Regions from separate parts of the Stenotrophomonas maltophilia complex sp. Om-AH-Sm3 genome, predicted to be linked through region 2. Evidence: riboswitches for the same ligand, from Rfam matches in the RefSeq annotation. Region 2 holds a riboswitch; the other holds the start of a gene.
The links. A riboswitch is a leader RNA that binds a small molecule or an ion and turns the genes downstream of it on or off. The one in region 2 is predicted to bind cobalamin.

Region 1: another riboswitch for cobalamin. It lies ahead of AC10QF_RS07230 (epoxyqueuosine reductase QueH); the one in region 2 lies ahead of btuB (TonB-dependent vitamin B12 receptor).

The regions. Positions count from the first base shown of each region.
Region 1 covers NZ_JBYBLQ010000004.1:199,009-207,264, reverse strand. Annotated here, with positions in the region: gene AC10QF_RS07255 (CoA-acylating methylmalonate-semialdehyde dehydrogenase) at 1-188, opposite strand, end outside; gene AC10QF_RS07250 (helix-turn-helix domain-containing protein) at 304-1,671, shown strand; gene AC10QF_RS07245 (patatin-like phospholipase family protein) at 2,024-3,916, opposite strand; gene AC10QF_RS07240 (bifunctional nicotinamide-nucleotide adenylyltransferase/Nudix hydroxylase) at 4,111-5,160, shown strand; gene AC10QF_RS07235 (nicotinate phosphoribosyltransferase) at 5,226-6,635, shown strand; cobalamin riboswitch at 6,734-6,947, shown strand; gene AC10QF_RS07230 (epoxyqueuosine reductase QueH) at 7,087-7,758, shown strand; gene pncA (bifunctional nicotinamidase/pyrazinamidase) at 7,814-8,256, shown strand, end outside.
Region 2 covers NZ_JBYBLQ010000022.1:36,912-45,167, reverse strand. Annotated here, with positions in the region: gene AC10QF_RS18740 (cytochrome c biogenesis protein DipZ) at 1-12, shown strand, start outside; gene msrA (peptide-methionine (S)-S-oxide reductase MsrA) at 27-764, shown strand; gene AC10QF_RS18730 (aminotransferase-like domain-containing protein) at 974-2,422, shown strand; gene bioD (dethiobiotin synthase) at 2,487-3,179, opposite strand; gene AC10QF_RS18720 (GAF domain-containing protein) at 3,248-3,730, shown strand; gene AC10QF_RS18715 (TfoX/Sxy family protein) at 3,727-4,089, shown strand; gene AC10QF_RS18710 (histidine phosphatase family protein) at 4,181-4,759, opposite strand; cobalamin riboswitch at 4,903-5,125, shown strand; gene btuB (TonB-dependent vitamin B12 receptor) at 5,241-7,082, shown strand; gene gph (phosphoglycolate phosphatase) at 7,191-7,853, opposite strand; gene AC10QF_RS18695 (class I SAM-dependent methyltransferase) at 7,918-8,256, opposite strand, start outside.

The DNA.
Region 1 (8,256 bases), on a different contig from region 2:
TTGCGCCAGGTCTTGAAGGCTTCCTTGGCGGCTGCGACGGCGGCGTCCACTTCACCGGTGGTGGCGAAGGGCACCTTGGCCAGCACGTCCTGGGTGGCCGGATTGATCACGTCCTGCCAGTGGGAGGTGGCCGATTCAACGAACTGGCCATCGATCAGCATGCGGATACGGGGCGCTGCAACAGTCATGACGACAATCCCACAGGGTGCGAAAGATGCTTGGCATTATTCACAGCACGCACCTCGATTTCCGGGCTGAATCCGCTTAATCTGGCCAACACACCCCACGATTCCTGTTAATTTTGTGAATACCTCAGCTCCCCAGCGGCAACTCGGCCTGCGCGTGCTGCGCCTGCGCGAACAGCGCGGCTACAGCCAGGTTGACCTGGCGCGGGCGCTGGGGCTGTCGGCCAGCTACCTGAACCAGATCGAGCGCAACAAGCGCCCCCTCACACCAGCGGTGCAGAAGAAGCTGGGCGAGGTATTGGGCGATGTTTCCGCGCTGTTCGACGAAGATGAGCCCGCCGCGCTGCAGGAAGCGCTGGGCGAGACCCTGCGCGACCTGGGCCTGGCCGAAGTCAGTGCCACCGAACTGCGCGCCCTGGCGGGCAACCTGCCGCAGGTCAGCCGTGCGCTGCTGGACCTGCACCGCCGCCACCTGGCACTGCGCGAGCATGCCGCCGCGCTGGAGTTCCAGCTGGGCGAGCCCGGCGCCGGCAGCATCCTGCCGGCCGGCGACCAGGTGCGCGAGTTCTTCAACCGCATGCACAACCATATTCCCGAGCTGGACGAACTGGCCGAGCGCCTGTTCGCCGAGTGGGGGCTATCGCCTGGGCATGTGGCGCCGCGCTTGCGCCAGCTGCTGGCCGACCGCCACGGCGTGCTGGTGGAAGTGGCCGCACTGCAGGCCGGGCGCGAGAAGCGCCAGTACGATGCCGGCACGCGCCGGTTGTGGCTGCCGGACTACCTGGAGCCAGGCCAGCAGGCGTTCCAGATGGCCGCCGAACTGGCCCTGCACGGCTACCTGCCGCAGATCGACGTGGTGGTGGCGCGTGCCGGCTTCACCGATGACGCGCGCATCGCGCAGGCGCGGGTGGGTCTTTCGAACTACTTCGCCGGCGCGCTGGTCATGCCCTACATGCGCTTCCTGCGTGCGGCCGAGGCCAGCAGCTACGACATCGAACTGCTGGCGCACCAGTTCGGCGTCGGTTTCGAGGCGGTCTGCCACCGGCTGAGCACGCTGGCACGGCGCAGTGCGCCCGGCCTGCCGTTCTTCTTCATCCGCGTAGACCGTGCCGGCAATGTATCCAAGCGCCATTCGGCCACCGACTTCCATTTCTCGCAGGTGGGCGGCTCGTGCCCGCTGTGGATCGTCTACGAGGCGTTCAACCAGCCCGGTCGCATCCTTACGCAGACGGCGCGCATGCCCGACGGGCGCCGCCATTTCTGGCTGGCGCGGCAGGTCAGCAGTGGCCCGGTGGGCCATGGCCAGCCGCGCAAGACCTTCGCGGTGGCGCTGGGCTGCGATCTACAGCATGCCGAACGCCTGGTGTATTCGCTGGGGCTGGATGTGCAGAGCCCAGGAAACTCGGTTTCGATCGGACCGGGTTGCCGGGTGTGCCCACGCGAGGACTGCATGCAGCGTGCGTTCGCGCAGTTGCCGGGGAGGTAGGGTTGGTTCGGCAGGGCTGCGCCCTGCACCTGCCGAAGCCGAAGCCGAAGCCGAAGCAACAGCAAAAGCTGGCATTCCGTGGGATTGCGGGGCGGTGTCGGATTGCGGGGACGCCGTGAACCCGTCCCTGGGGGCTTGGCCGCGGCATCCATGCCGCGGACACCCCGCAATCCGACACCACCCCGCCTTCGACAGTTTCCTTCCATCTGTCGGAACGACGTATTGCTCTGGTAGGTGTCGACCTTGGTCGACACGGTAGATCCATGCCATGCGTGGATGCTCTTCGATGAATGTTCGAAATATTCGATTTCGATGGACGTTCATCCACGCATGGCGTGGATCTACTACCGGGTCAGTAGATCGGCGTGACCTTCATCTGCGGCAGCGGGCGCGGTGCGCCGTCGGTCAGGTCCGGGCCAAGGTCTTCCCATGTGCGGCCCTGCTCGACCATCTGCGCCCACAGCTGCTGCGAGCCGCGACGCTTGTCTTCCGAGCCCAGCTTGTACGACGGCGGTGCCGGCTCGCCACGGGCAACCATCGAGTACGCCGCGCAGTAGGCCAGCACCTGCTGCGCCGGGTCGTCGGTACGCGCCACTTCCAGCGTGTAGCGCTGGTAGGCCGAGGCCAGGTTGCGCCAGCGGATCCAGTAGTGGTTCCCGAACGAGAACGAACAGAAGCGCGCACCCGCCAGGCTGCCCTTGTCGGCGATGCGGGTCAGCACCTCCTGCGGCATGTCCAGGTTCATGCCGCCTTCGTCGCCCTGCAGGCTGACGTGCACGATACGGTCGCGGTAACCCGGCGCGCGTGCCTGCAGCAGGTCACGCCAGTTCTGCATGGTCGCCACCACCGCGAACAGGAAGCGCCCCAGCTCGGCTGCGGCGAGCGGCGTGGCAATGGACTGGTAATGCCGTTGCCAACCGTGGCGGTTTTCGGTGGGCAGGAACACGGCACGTTCCAGCGCCTGTCGGCCATCACTGCCACGGCCCACGTCCTCGGCATGCTGCGGGTAGACCAGGTTGATGGCGAAGGTCGGCCAGCGCGGTAGCGCGGCATCAAACAGATGGATCGGGAAGTTGCTGCTGATGCCACCATCGGAGAACCAGCAGATGCGGAACGCGGTAATCACCGGGCCGCAGGTCTGCCCAGCGCTGGTCAGCCCTTCCATGCTGTCGGCCACGTTGTGTTCCTGGTCGGCGGCCGGTGCAGTGGGTTCGCAGCGGCGCTCGCGGCGCGAGGGCTCATGCAGCGGCACCGCGCTGATCAGCAACGGGAAACTCAGGCTCATGCGCGTGGCCACCAGCACCGGCAGCTTCGGGCCCTGCGGCAGGTGGTAGTACCGGCGCCCTTCCACCTCCAGCGGCGGGCCGGCCTGCGTCACCAGCCACTGCACCACGCTGGCGGGGAACAACTGCTCGAACTCCTCGCGCAGGAACCAGAACTGCGCGCCGCCCAGCGGCAGTGTGCGTGGTTCGTTGTGCGATACGCAGGTGGTGATCATCTGCAGGCTGATCGCATGCGGGCTGTCCGGCTCGCCGGCATAGCGCGGCGCATCGTGCAGGTCGGCAAAGGTCAGCGGTGCATCCAGCGGCTTGCCGGACAACTGCTGCAGGCATTCATGCAGCCACTCGGTCAATGCCGGTTTACGTGCATCGCGGCCGAGGCCACTGCACAGGCCCAGCAGGTTGCGCCGGGCCACACGCGCAACGCGCAACGCGGCTCCGGCCACGCCTGCACCGTAGGCGCACAGCAGCGACGGCAGCAGCGTTGCGGCCACGCCGCTCCAGCCACCGCCCCACCAGCCCAGGCCGAGCAGCAGCGCCAGCGACACCAGCACTTCCAGCGGCGCGATCTCGAATACCGCCACCGCCAGGCACAGCAGCTTGTGCGGCAGGCCGGCATTGCCGGTCAGCACCACCAGCAGCCGATAGGCCGCGCGCGCGCCCCGTGCCGGTTGGAACAGGCTGTAGATGAACCCGCGCCGCGACAACTGCGCCGACACCGCCGACAGCCCGCCATAACCGGCATCATCGGGCAGGTGCTCGCCGGCCTGCATGCGGCGATCACCGCATGCCGCCGCAGCCGCTACCGCCGCAGCGATGGCGCCAGCGGAGGTGCCGCCGATGCTCTTGAACCGATACTCGCGTGCCAGCGCCAGTACCGCATTGGGGTACACGATGCCGCTGGTGATGCCGCCTTTCATGACCAGATCGCAGTACTTGTCCGCCACCGTCTTGCCCCCGAGCATGCCGTCCGCCGCGTGGATGCCAGTATGGCGCAGCGGCTTCTCAGGGCCTGAGAACACCACCGCAGTCCGGGCAGGAATCTGCGGCGTTCAGCAGATGGCAGGCCTGCAGGCTTGACCGGCCCCACCATCGGCGTAGCATCTGCAGCAAGCCAAGGGACAGACCCGCGGCTGCCACAACGACATGAGGGATTCTCATGGAATTCGACTATCTCGTCTTCATCGGGCGATTCGAGCCCTTCCACAACGGCCACGCCGCCGTTGCCCGCCTGGCCCTGAGCCGGGCCCGCAAGCTGATCTTCCTGGTCGGCTCTGCCGATACCCCCCGCAGCCTCCGCAATCCCTGGACCGTGGCCGAACGCGCCGTGATGATCCAGGCCGCCCTCGATGGCCACACCGACCGCCTGCTGATCCGCCCGCTGCGCGACCACCTGTACAACGAAGCGCAGTGGATCGCCAACGTGCAGCGCCAGGTGGCCGAAGCCCTGCGCAACGACGGCGCCGCCGCCGATGCCAAGGTCGGCCTGATCGGCATGGACAAGGATGCCTCCAGCTACTACCTGAGGGAGTTCCCGCAATGGCCGCTGGTGGACGTGCAGCACACCGCCACCCTGTCGGCCACCGAGCTGCGGCGCTACCTGTTCGAAGCCGGCGACGTCGACTTCCACGGCGCGCTGCTGATGCTGCGTGGCAATGTGCCGGCGCCGGTGTACGACATGCTCGAAGCGTTCCGCAAAAGCGCGCCTGCGTATGCCCAGCTGGTGGCCGAGTACCGCTTCATCGAACAGTACAAGGCCGCCTGGAAGGATGCGCCCTACGCGCCCACCTTCGTCACCACCGATGCGGTGGTAGTGCATTCGGGCCACGTGCTGCTGGTACGGCGCCGTTCGGAGCCCGGCAAGGGCCTGTGGGCGCTGCCCGGCGGTTTCGTTGGCCAGGAGCAGAGCCTGCTGGACAGTTGCCTGCGCGAACTGCGCGAGGAAACCCGTCTGAAGATTCCGCTGCCGGTGCTGAAGGGTTCGCTGAAGGGCCAGCAGGTATTCGACCACCCCGACCGCAGCCAGCGCGGCCGCACCATCACCCACGGGTTCCACTTCGAATTCCCGGCCGGTGACCTGCCGCCGGTGCGCGGTGGCGACGACGCCGACAAGGCGCGCTGGATACCGGTGAGTGAGGCGTTGGACATGGGCCCGCAGCTGTTCGAGGACCACCTGCACATCCTGGAGTATTTCCTCGGCCGCGGCTGACCTGCCCGGCTCTCCCCACTGGCGGATAGACCGCTGGTGTCACTCGACGCGAAGGAGCTTCCGTCATGCACTACCTCGATAATCTTCTCCTCAACACCGACAGCTACAAGGCCAGCCATTGGCTGCAGTACCCGCCGGGTACCGATGCCACGTTCTTCTACGTCGAATCACGTGGCGGCCTGCACGATCGCACGGTGTTCTTCGGCCTGCAGGCGATCCTCAAGGACGCGCTGGCACGGCCGGTCACCCACGCTGACATCGACGACGCTGCTGCGGTATTCGCCGCCCATGGCGAGCCGTTCAACGAAGCCGGCTGGCGCGATATCGTCGACCGGCTCGGGGGCAACCTGCCAGTGCGCATCCGTGCCGTGCCCGAGGGCAGCGTGGTACCCACCCACCAGGCACTGATGACGATCGAGTCGACCGACCCGGCTGCATTCTGGGTGCCGTCGTACCTGGAAACGCTGCTGCTGCGCGTGTGGTACCCGGTCACCGTGGCCACCATCAGCTGGCATGCACGGCAGACCATTGCTGCGTTCCTGCAGCAGACCAGCGACGATCCGCAGGGGCAGCTGCCATTCAAGCTGCACGACTTCGGCGCCCGCGGTGTATCGAGCCTGGAATCGGCCGCGCTCGGTGGTGCCGCACACCTGGTCAACTTCCTCGGCACCGACACCGTCTCGGCCCTGTGCCTGGCCCGCGCGCACTATCACGCACCGATGGCCGGTTATTCGATTCCCGCCGCCGAGCACAGCACCATCACCAGCTGGGGCCGCGAGCGCGAAGTGGACGCCTACCGCAACATGCTGCGCCAGTTCGGCAAGCCGGGCGCGATCGTGGCAGTGGTGTCGGACAGCTATGACATCTACCGCGCGATCAGTGAACACTGGGGCACGACGCTGCGTGATGAAGTGATCGCTTCGGGCGCCACCCTGGTCATCCGCCCCGACTCGGGTGACCCGGTGGACGTGGTGGCCGAAAGCCTGCGCCGGCTGGATGAAGCATTCGGCCACACCCTCAACGGCAAGGGCTACCGCGTACTCAACCACGTGCGGGTGATCCAGGGCGATGGCATCAACCCGGATACGATCCGCGCCATCCTGCAGCGCATCACCGAAGACGGCTACGCGGCCGACAACGTGGCCTTCGGCATGGGCGGCGCGCTTTTGCAGCGGCTGGACCGCGACACCCAGAAGTTCGCGCTGAAGTGCTCGGCAGCACGGGTCGAGGGTGAGTGGATCGACGTCTACAAGGACCCGGTCACCGATGCCGGCAAGACCAGCAAGCGTGGCCGCATGCGCCTGCTGCGGCGCCTGGATGACGGCAGCCTGCACACGGTGGCGTTGCCTCCCCGCGGTGACGAGGCGCTGCCGACCGGCTTCGAGGATGCGATGGTGACCGTGTGGGAGAACGGGCGCCTGCTGCACGACCAGCGCTTGGATGAGATCCGCGCGCGGGCTGCGGCGGGGCGTTGAGGCGCATCCCGACCGGGGTCGGATCCCGTTGCAGCGCAAAGGGCTCCGACCCCGGTGCCCCTTGACCCACGCCGGCAACGCGTCCACCGTGGGCACGCCGAAGGTATCCCTGCCGTGGCTGGATGGCGGCAGGGAGTTAAACGGGAATCCGGTGAAGGCGCTTCGTGCGCCCATTCCGGAGCTGCCCCGCAGCGGTGAATGGAAACGAATCCTGCCAACAGCACTGGGCTCGCGCCTGGGAAGCGGCAGGGAGTAGGTGGGCTGCGGCCCGTGTCCATCAGCCCGAATACCGGCCCCGGCCGGGGGACACGACCGTCCCCTGATTCGACCTGGACTCTCCGCGGGGAGGGTGCCGGGGCCATCGCCTGCCTGCACGTGCAGGCGGCGTGGCCGCGCGCGTCCTGTTCACGGTAACCGGCCAGACCGCTCCCACGCCCTGACGCACGCCACGATGACCGAGTTCCAACGCCCCACCCTGACCCTGCCCGCCGATGGCAAGCGCCTGCTGCTGCATTCGTGCTGCGCGCCGTGCTCGGGCGAAGTGATGGAGGCGATCACCGCTTCCGGGATCGACTACGCGATCTTCTTCTACAACCCCAACATCCATCCGGTGAAGGAGTACGAGCTGCGCAAGCAGGAGAACATCCGCTTCGCCGAGCAGCACGGCATTCCGTTCATCGACTGCGACTACGACACCGACAACTGGTTCAGCCGTGCGCGTGGCATGGAGAACGAGCCCGAGCGCGGCATCCGCTGCACGATGTGCTTCGACATGCGTTTCGAACGCACCGCGCTGTACGCGCACGAGCACGGCTACGACACCATCAGTTCGTCGCTGGGCATCTCGCGCTGGAAGAACATGGCGCAGATCAACGACTGCGGCATCCGCGCGGCGTCGCGCTATGAAGGCCTGCAGTACTGGGACTACAACTGGCGCAAGGGCGGCGGTGCCAGCCGCATGATCGAGATCAGCAAGCGCGAGCAGTTCTACCAGCAGGAGTACTGCGGCTGCGTGTACTCGCTGCGCGATGCCAACCGCCACCGCCGCGAGAACGGGCGCGAACGGATCAAGATCGGACTGCTGTACTACGGGCAGGACGCTGAGGCGCCGCAGGGCGATTGACGTGCAGGCATGGGGCGGCCACGCTGGTCGCTCCTTCTGATGTAGTGGATCTGCCATGATTGCCCTGCCCGCCGATGTCGCCCTGCTGGTGATCGACCTGCAGCCGGACTTCATGCCCGGCGGTGCGCTGGCCTGCGACCAGGGCGATGCGCTGGTGGCACCGATTGCCGACCTGCTGGCACAGCGTCGCTACCGCACCGTGGTGGCGACCCAGGACTGGCACCCGGCCGACCACGCCTCGTTCGCCAGCCAGCACCCCGGCAAGCGACCGTTCGAGACCATCCTGCTGCACGCGCAGCCACAGACCCTGTGGCCCGACCATTGCGTGCAGGGCAGCGATGGCGCCGCGCTGCACCCGGGCGTGGACTGGACCGTGGCCGACCTGATCCTGCGCAAGGGCACCCGCCCACAGGTGGATTCGTACAGCGCCTTCCGCGAGAACCACGGCCCCGATGGCGAGCGCCCGGCCACCGGCCTGGCCGGCTGGCTGCATGAGCG
Region 2 (8,256 bases):
ACCTTCGGTTGAACCGGGAGCACATGATGAAACTCTCCTTTGAACAGGGCATCGCCGCCGGTGTTGCCGGCCTGGTGGCCATGGCATTGATTGCCGGGGTGCTGCTGGTCGATCACGGCGCGGCTGCGGCGCCGGTCGAAGCCAGCGCGCAGATCCAGGCACTGCCGGCCCCCACCGGCGACGCGGCGTTCCGCGATGACGCCACCCACGCCAGCGTGGTGTTTGCCGGCGGTTGCTTCTGGGGCGTGCAGGGCGTGTTCCAGCACGTCAAGGGCGTGAGCAATGCGGTGTCCGGCTATATCGGTGGCAGTGCGGCCAATGCGCGTTATGAGCGCGTCAGCGGTGGCCAGACCGGCCATGCCGAAGCTGTAAAGATCGACTACGACCCGCGCCAGGTCAGCTATGGGCAGCTGATGCAGGTGTTCTTCTCGGTCGCGCACGACCCGACCCAGCTCAACCGCCAGGGTCCGGACCACGGCAGCCAGTATCGCTCGGCGATCTTCAGTGATGACGCCCGCCAGCAGGCCGCCAGCCGTGCCTACATCGCCCAGCTCGGCCAGGCCGGCAGCTACCGCGCACCGATCGTCACCCAGCTGGTCAGCGGCCAGCGCTTCTACCCGGCCGAGAGCTACCACCAGAACTACATGACCAACTACCCGCAGGCCGCCTACATCCGCTACTACGACGCACCGAAGCTGGCGGCCCTGGCCAAGCAGTTCCCAGCGCTGTACCGGCGCGAGGCGGTGCTGGTGCCGATGCGCTGACGACCTGGGTAGTGCCGGCCGCTGGCCGGCAACCGCACCGTTCCGGATCCAGGGATTGCCGGCCAGCGGCCGGCACTACCCAAAAAAGACGCACGGCCATCCAGCCGTGCGTTTGGGAAGTATCGGCCACGCCCCGATCAGGCCCGGCCGACGACGACATGGTAGGCTCGCCATCATCATGGGTACAGCACCAGATGGCGGGATGTTCGATGGATACAGATGACCAGGCCACGATGATCCCTCCGCGCTACCAGCGGCTCTCCGACGAACTGGCCGAGGCCATCCACGGCGGTCGCCTTCCGGTCGGCAGCCGCCTGCCTTCGCTGCGGCAGATGGCGTCGCAGCGCAGGCTCAGCCTCAACACGGTGATCGCGGCCTATCGCCAGCTGGAAGATGCCGGGCTGGTGATTCCGCGGCCGAAGGCGGGCTTCGAAGTCGCGCCGCGGCTGTCGGTGCCGGAGCGTTCGCTGCGCGACACCCCGTCCGCGCCCACCGCGCCGCTGCAGCAGGTGCTGATGGCCCGGGTACTGGAAGCACAGCGCCGCCCGGGTGTGGTCGATCTGGCCTTCGCCGGCCCACGTGGTCGCCAGTTCTATCCCGGCGCGCAGCTGGCCCGGCATACCGCGCAGGTGCTGCGCCACGGCCAGCAGACGGTGGAGACCTATGCGAGACCCAACGGCTCCCCCCGGCTGCTGGCGCAGATCGTGCGCCGCAGTCCGCGCATGGGACTGCACACCCACGCCGAGCGACTCCTGCTGACCCATGGTGCGATGGAAGCCCTGCAGCTGGCGTTGCGCGCGGTCACCCAGCCCGGTGACGCGGTGGGCATCGAGGCGCCGTCCTACTTCAACCTGTATCCGTTGCTGGCCAACCTCGGCCTGCAGGCCATCGAGTTGCCCACCCACCCGCAGCACGGACTGGATGTGGATGCACTGGATGCGCTGCTGGAGCACACGCCGCTGGCCGCACTGGTGGTGATGCCGACCGTGCACAACCCGCTCGGCTGCACCATGCCGACCGTCGCCAAACAACGCCTGGCCGAGCTGGTCAACGCACGGCAGCTGCCCCTGATCGAGGATGCGGTGTACGCCGAGCTGCAGTTCTGCGAACCGCCGGCACCCTTGCTGAAAGCCTTCGATCGCGATGGCTGGGTGATGGTGGTCGGTGGCTTCTCAAAGACACTGGCGCCGGATTACCGCATCGGCTGGCTGGATGGCGGCCGCTTCGCAGAGCGCATCGCACTGCTGAAGTTCCAGTCCACCGGCGGCGAGCCGCAGCTGCTCGGTGACGCGGTCGCGGCGTATCTGGAAGCCGGCAGCTACGAGCACCATCTGCATCGCATGCGCCGCCTGTACCGCGAACAGGTGGGACGGCTGCGCCAGCTGGTAGCCGAGCATTTCCCGGCAGGCACCCGCGCCACCGAACCACAGGGCGGATTCCTGCTGTGGCTGGAACTGCCGGGCGTGGACACGCGCGAGCTGTTCGAGCGAGCGCTGCAGGAGGGCATCGTGTTCATGCCCGGCCAGGTCTATTCGCGTGGCGCGCGCTATCGCCACTGCCTGCGGCTGTCGTGCTGCCAGACCCTGGATGCGCGCTTCATCGGCGCGGTGGAACGGCTGGGTGCGATCGCGCGGGAGCTGGCGGCTGCAGCACGGTAGTGCCGGCCGCTGGCCGGCAATTGCACGGACGTGATTCATCGAGGTTGCCGGCCAGCGGCCGGCACTACCCCAGGTCGTCGAGCAGGTGCGCGCTCAGCGCTTCGCCATCCGCTCCCGGCAGATGCGGCAGCCGCCCCCAGCACGGCATCGGCAGGCGCTGCTGCAGCGTGGCGGTGTTCTCGTCCTGGCGTTGCATCGCCGGGTCGATGTGGTTGCCGATCCAGCCCAGGCAGTCCACGCCGCTGGCCTGCAGCGACTGCGCAGTCAGCCGCGCATGGTTGACGCAGCCCAGCCGCATGCCCACCACCAGCAGCACCGGCAACTGCAGTGCTCGCACCAGGTCGAGCTGGTCCAGCGTGGCCGAGACCGGCGCCAGCCAACCGCCAACACCCTCCACCACGACGATATCGGCGTTCGCGCGCAGGCGTTCGAACGCGGCCACGATCGGCGCCAGCTCCACCTGCACGCCGTCCTCGGCAGCGGCCAGCTCCGGTGCCAGCGGCTGCCGCAGCGCATAGGGATTCAGGTCGGCATAGTCCGGCACCGGCCAGCTGGCCGACTGCAGCGCCAGCGCGTCCTCGTTGCGCAGGCCCTGCCCCAGATCCTCGCTGCCGCTGGCCACCGGCTTCATGCCCACCGCGCGCAGGCCGCGCCGGCGCAGCGCATGCAGCAGCGCGGTGCTGGCCGCGGTCTTGCCGATCTCCGTATCGGTGCCGGTAACGAACAGGGCGGGCGGCAGCGTAGCGGGCAACGGCATCGATGGGCTCCAACAGGGCAACAGTGCGTGCATTATCGCCGGCCCGGTGCACTTGCTAGACTGCAGGCATGTTCGCCAATGCCTCGCTTACCGGCAGCAAGCCGGAACAATACGCCCAGCTGCTGGAACAGGCCCGTGGCCTGGTCTACGCCGAGTCCGACCGCATCGCCAACGCGGCCAACCTCTCCGCACTGGTCTACCACGCCCTGCCCGACCTGAACTGGGTGGGTTTCTACCTGTACGATGGCAAGGAACTGGTGGTTGGCCCGTTCCAGGGCCTGCCGGCCTGCGTGCGCATCCCGCTGGACAAGGGTGTGTGCGGTGCCGCCGCCAGCCAGCGGGTGACCCAGCGCGTGGACGACGTCGATGCCTTCCCGGGCCACATCGCCTGCGATTCGGCCTCGCGTTCGGAGCTGGTGGTGCCGCTGCTGCGCGGCGATGAACTGATCGGCGTGTTCGACATCGACAGCCCGAAGGTCGGCCGCTTCGATGCCGACGACCAGGCCGGCCTGGAAGCCATCGCCCGCGTGTTCGTCGAGGCGCTGGGATGAGCGCACCGAAGCTGCGCAACATCGGCCCGAAGAGTGCAGCGTGGCTGCGCCAGGTCGGGCTGCGCAGCCGCGAGGACCTGGTCGCGACCGGCGCGGTCGGCGCCTTCGTCAAGGTCAAGCGCGCCGGCTTCAAGCCCAGCCTGAACCTGCTGTACTCGCTGGAAGGCGCATTGCTGGACTGCCACTGGCAGGAACTGAGCGAGCCGCAGCGTGAGGCGCTGGTGCAGGATTACGAAGCACGCATCGCCGCGCACCCGCTGAAGGCGGCCGGCCCGGCGTCGGGTCCGGTGCATGAGCGACGCTTCGATGCCGACGATGACGCGGAAGACAGCGTGACCGAGGATGCGGACGCGGATTGACTGCACCGGTAGTGCCGGCCGCTGGCCGGCAACTGCGTGATCCTTGCAACGTTCCTGAGGCTGCCGGCCAGCGGCCGGCACTACCGGTGGGTTACGGCTGCTGCAGTTCCAGCAGCTCGCCCACCAGCCCGGCTTCGCCCCGCTCCAGCCACACCCGCAGGCGCGTGCCGTGGTCGATGCGCAGGGCCCAGCACAGCGACATCGGCAGGCCGCAGACCTGCGACAACACCATGCGCAGCGGGCCACCATGGCTGACCACCAGCGTCGGCACCGGATCATCATCATCGAGCAGGCGATCCAGCGCGCGCGCGATGCGCCGCTCGAAATGACCCCAGCTCTCGCCGTTCGGCGGCGGGAACGCATGCGGATCGGCGTGGAAGGCCGCCAGTGCATCCTCCGGCAGCTCGAACAGCGACTGCCCGTCCCAATCGCCGAAATCCAGTTCTTCCCATTCCTCGTCCGCTTCCACGTCCAGCCCGCGTGGGGTGGCCAGCGCCATCGCCGTGTGCAGCGCGCGCAACCGCGGTGAGCTGATCACCCGCTCCCAGCGTTGCTCGGCATAGGCCTCGACCAGCTCCTGCGGCAGGCCGGCCAGCTGCGGTGGGTCGCTGCGGCCATCGAGGAACTCATCGCGACCGTTGCCGGCATGGCGGACCAGGTCGAGGATCATGCGTGCGTCCCGGACGGGCGACGCAGGTACAGCGGAGAACGGGCGGACATCGGCAACGGCACCACGGGATCGAGCAACCATTCTAAAGGCACAGCAAAGGCAGCCGCGCAGGCGCGACGCAACGGACCAGCCTGCGATGCCGTAGACTGCGCGCACTTCCAGGTGACCTGCGGCCACGGCCGGCAGGTTGAAACGGGAAGCCGGTGACGCGTGATTCCACGCCAGGCCGGCGCTGCCCCCGCAACGGTAAGCACGTCAGTTCCAGGCAACACCGCCACTGTGCCGCAGGCATGGGAAGGCGCCTGGACGGTGGCCTCGCGCCACCCGGCGGCAAGCCCGGAGACCGGCCCGGAAGCCTCAGGTCGCGATGCGGTGGGCATGGCGCTGGATGACCGCAGCGTGCGCTGCGGCATCGGCGCGTGCCTGCCTTCGCGGCTCCTCCCCTTCGCCACGCGGGCGTGCGTGGCACCTGGAGTCCCCCATGAAGCTGCAGTCCCGAATCTTGTCCCTGGCCGTGCTGGCGGCCCTGCCCGCGCTTGCCCAGGCCGCCGAAGACACCACCGCGCTCGACCAGATCCTGGTCACCGCCACCCGCACCCCTATCGCCCTGCAGGACAGCATCGCACCAGCCCAGGTGATCGACCGCGCGCAGATCGAATCCAGCCAGGCCACCTCGCTGCAGGAACTGCTGCGCGGCCGCGCCGGCATCAACCTGACCAATGCCGGCGGGCTCGGCAAGCAGAGCTCGCTGTTCCTGCGCGGCACCAACTCAGGCCACACCGTGGTGCTGGTCGATGGCGTGCGCATCAACAGTGCCGACCTCGGCCTGGCCATGTACCAGGACCTGCCGCTGGCGCAGATCGAACGCGTGGAGATCGTGCGCGGCCCGCAGTCCAGCCTGTACGGCGCCGACGCCATCGGTGGCGTGATCCAGATATTCACCCGCCGCAACCAGGGCGATTTTGCTCCGCACTTCCAGCTCGGTGGTGGCAGCAACGGCCTGCGCGAAGCCAGCGGCGGGATCGGCGGCGGGACCGAACGCGGCTGGTTCGGCGCCGACATCGCCTACCAGCATTCCGATGGCATCGATGCCTGCCGCGGCTCGGCAACGCTGTTCACCGGCTGCTTCGCCGACGAACCCGACCGCGACGGCTACCGCAACCTGTCCAAGAGCCTGCGTGGCGGCTACACCTTCAACGACCAGTGGAACGTGGAAGGCAGTGCGCTGCGCGCCGACGGCAAGAACCACTACGACGGCTATTACAACTATTCGGAAACCCGCCAGCAGGTGCTGGCCGGCAAGGTGCGCTACACCCCGTCCGAACGCCTGGCGTTCACCGCCAATGTCGGGCGCAGTGACAACGAGTCGGACAACTTCGGTGACTTCGGTGCCCGTGGCAGCGCTCAGACCCACCGCGACAGTGCCTCGCTGCAGGGTGACTTCGCCTTGGCCGAAGGCCAGCTGCTTAGCACCGGCGTGGACTGGAGCGAAGACAACCTGGATGGCAGCAGCGCGGGCTACCTCGTCGACAGCCGTCGAAACACCGGCGTGTTCGTGCAGTACCAGGCACGCTTCGGCCGCCACCAGCTGCAGGCCAGCGCGCGCAACGACGACAACCAGCAGTTCGGCAACCACGCCACCGGCAGCCTCGGCTGGGCGATGGAGCTCGGCCACGGCCTGCGTGTCAATGCCAGCTACGGCACCGCGTTCAAGGCGCCGACCTTCAGCGACCTGTACGACCCGTGGAGCGGCGTGCCGACGTTGAACCCGGAGAAGTCCAAGAGCGCCAACCTGGGCGTTTCGCAGCAGGCACAGGGCTGGCACTGGGGCCTGGACGTCTATGAAACCCGCATCGATGATCTGATCACCTACGATGCGGCGACCTTCCAGATGCAGCAGGTGGAGAAGGCGCGCATCCGCGGTGCCGAACTGACCGGTGGCGTGCTGCTGGCCGGATTCGACATCAACGCCCAGCTGAGCTACACCGACCCACGCAACCGCACCGGCGGCAGCACCCAGTTCGACAACTGGCTGCCGCGTCGTGCACAGCAGACCGCGCGGCTGGACATCGATCGGCGTTTCGGGGACTTCCGCGCAGGCCTGACCGTGCAGGGCGCGGGCAAGCGCTATGACGATGCCGCCAACGCGGTGAAGGTGGGGGGGTACGGCACGCTGGATCTGCGCGCCGAATACGCGCTGACGCCGTCGTGGTCGCTGCTGGCGCGTGCCGCCAACGTGTTCGACCGCAGGTATGAGACGGTGGCGTGGTTCAACCAGCCCGGCCGCGAGTACCAGCTGAGCGTGCGTTACCAGCCGAAATGACCGCGACGGTCATGGTAGTGCCGGCCGCTGGCCGGCAACATCATGACCTTCGGCAACGTCCTCGGGGTTGCCGGCCAGCGGCCGGCACTACCTGTTGCGTCGGCCGGGTTACCGGCCCGCGGCCAACCCCGGCAACTCACGCAGGTCGTCAATCACCGCCACCGCCTGTGCGGTGGCCAGGTCCAGGCCACGCGGATAACCGTAGCGCACCAGTGCGATCGGCATGCCCGCCTCTTCGGCGGCGCGGTAGTCGGTCAACGAATCTCCCACCATCAGGCACGCCTGCACCGGCAGCCCGAAGTGCGTGGCGATGTGCCGCAGCGGTTCGCCGCTGGGCTTGCGCTGCGGCAGTGAATCGCCGCCCAGTACCAGCGCGAACGCATCACCAATGCCCAGGTGCTGCAGCAGCGGCGGCACCAGTGCTTCGGGCTTGTTGGTGCAGATCGCCAGTGGCACGTCGCGTGCGCGCAGCTGCGCCAGTGCGTCGGCCACGCCATCGAACAGGCGCGGGCTGCGCAGCAGGCACTCACGGTAGTGCACCATGAACACCGGCATCACCTCGGCCAGGTCGACTTCACGACCGGCGGCGTGCACCGCCTGTTCGACCAGGCGGCGCACACCGTCGCCGATCCAGCCGAGCACGGTGGCTTCCGGCACGCGCGCCATGCCGGTGTCTTCCAGCGTACGGTTCAGCGCCTCGGCGATGTCAGCTGCGCTGTCGACCAGCGTGCCATCGAGATCGAATACGACCAGCGGATAGGGATACGACAAGGGACGACGCCTGTACAACGTGGAGCCGTCCATTGTACGCCGCGCTTTTGCCCCGGGATCCGCCTCAGCCGATCCTGCGTGCGCGGGTGGCCAGGAACGTGGGCAGGTAACGGTCGATCAGGAAGCGTGGCTTCGGCTGCCAGTCTTCCATGAACCGATCAATCACGAAGCCTGCATCCAGCTGCCCGCCGATCAGTTCGGTCAGGCTGTGGCCAAAGGTCAGCGCATCGCCGCGGGTGAGTTTCGCCTCACGCTCTGCGGCGGGCAGGTCTTCCAGGTCCGAATAGGGAATGGCGTACTGCGGTCGGATCAGGCCCTGCGCATCGAGCTGCGGATCGCGCGCACCGACGAACAGCACCGGATTGTAGAAACTGGCCATCAACATGCCATCGCGCGCCAGCAC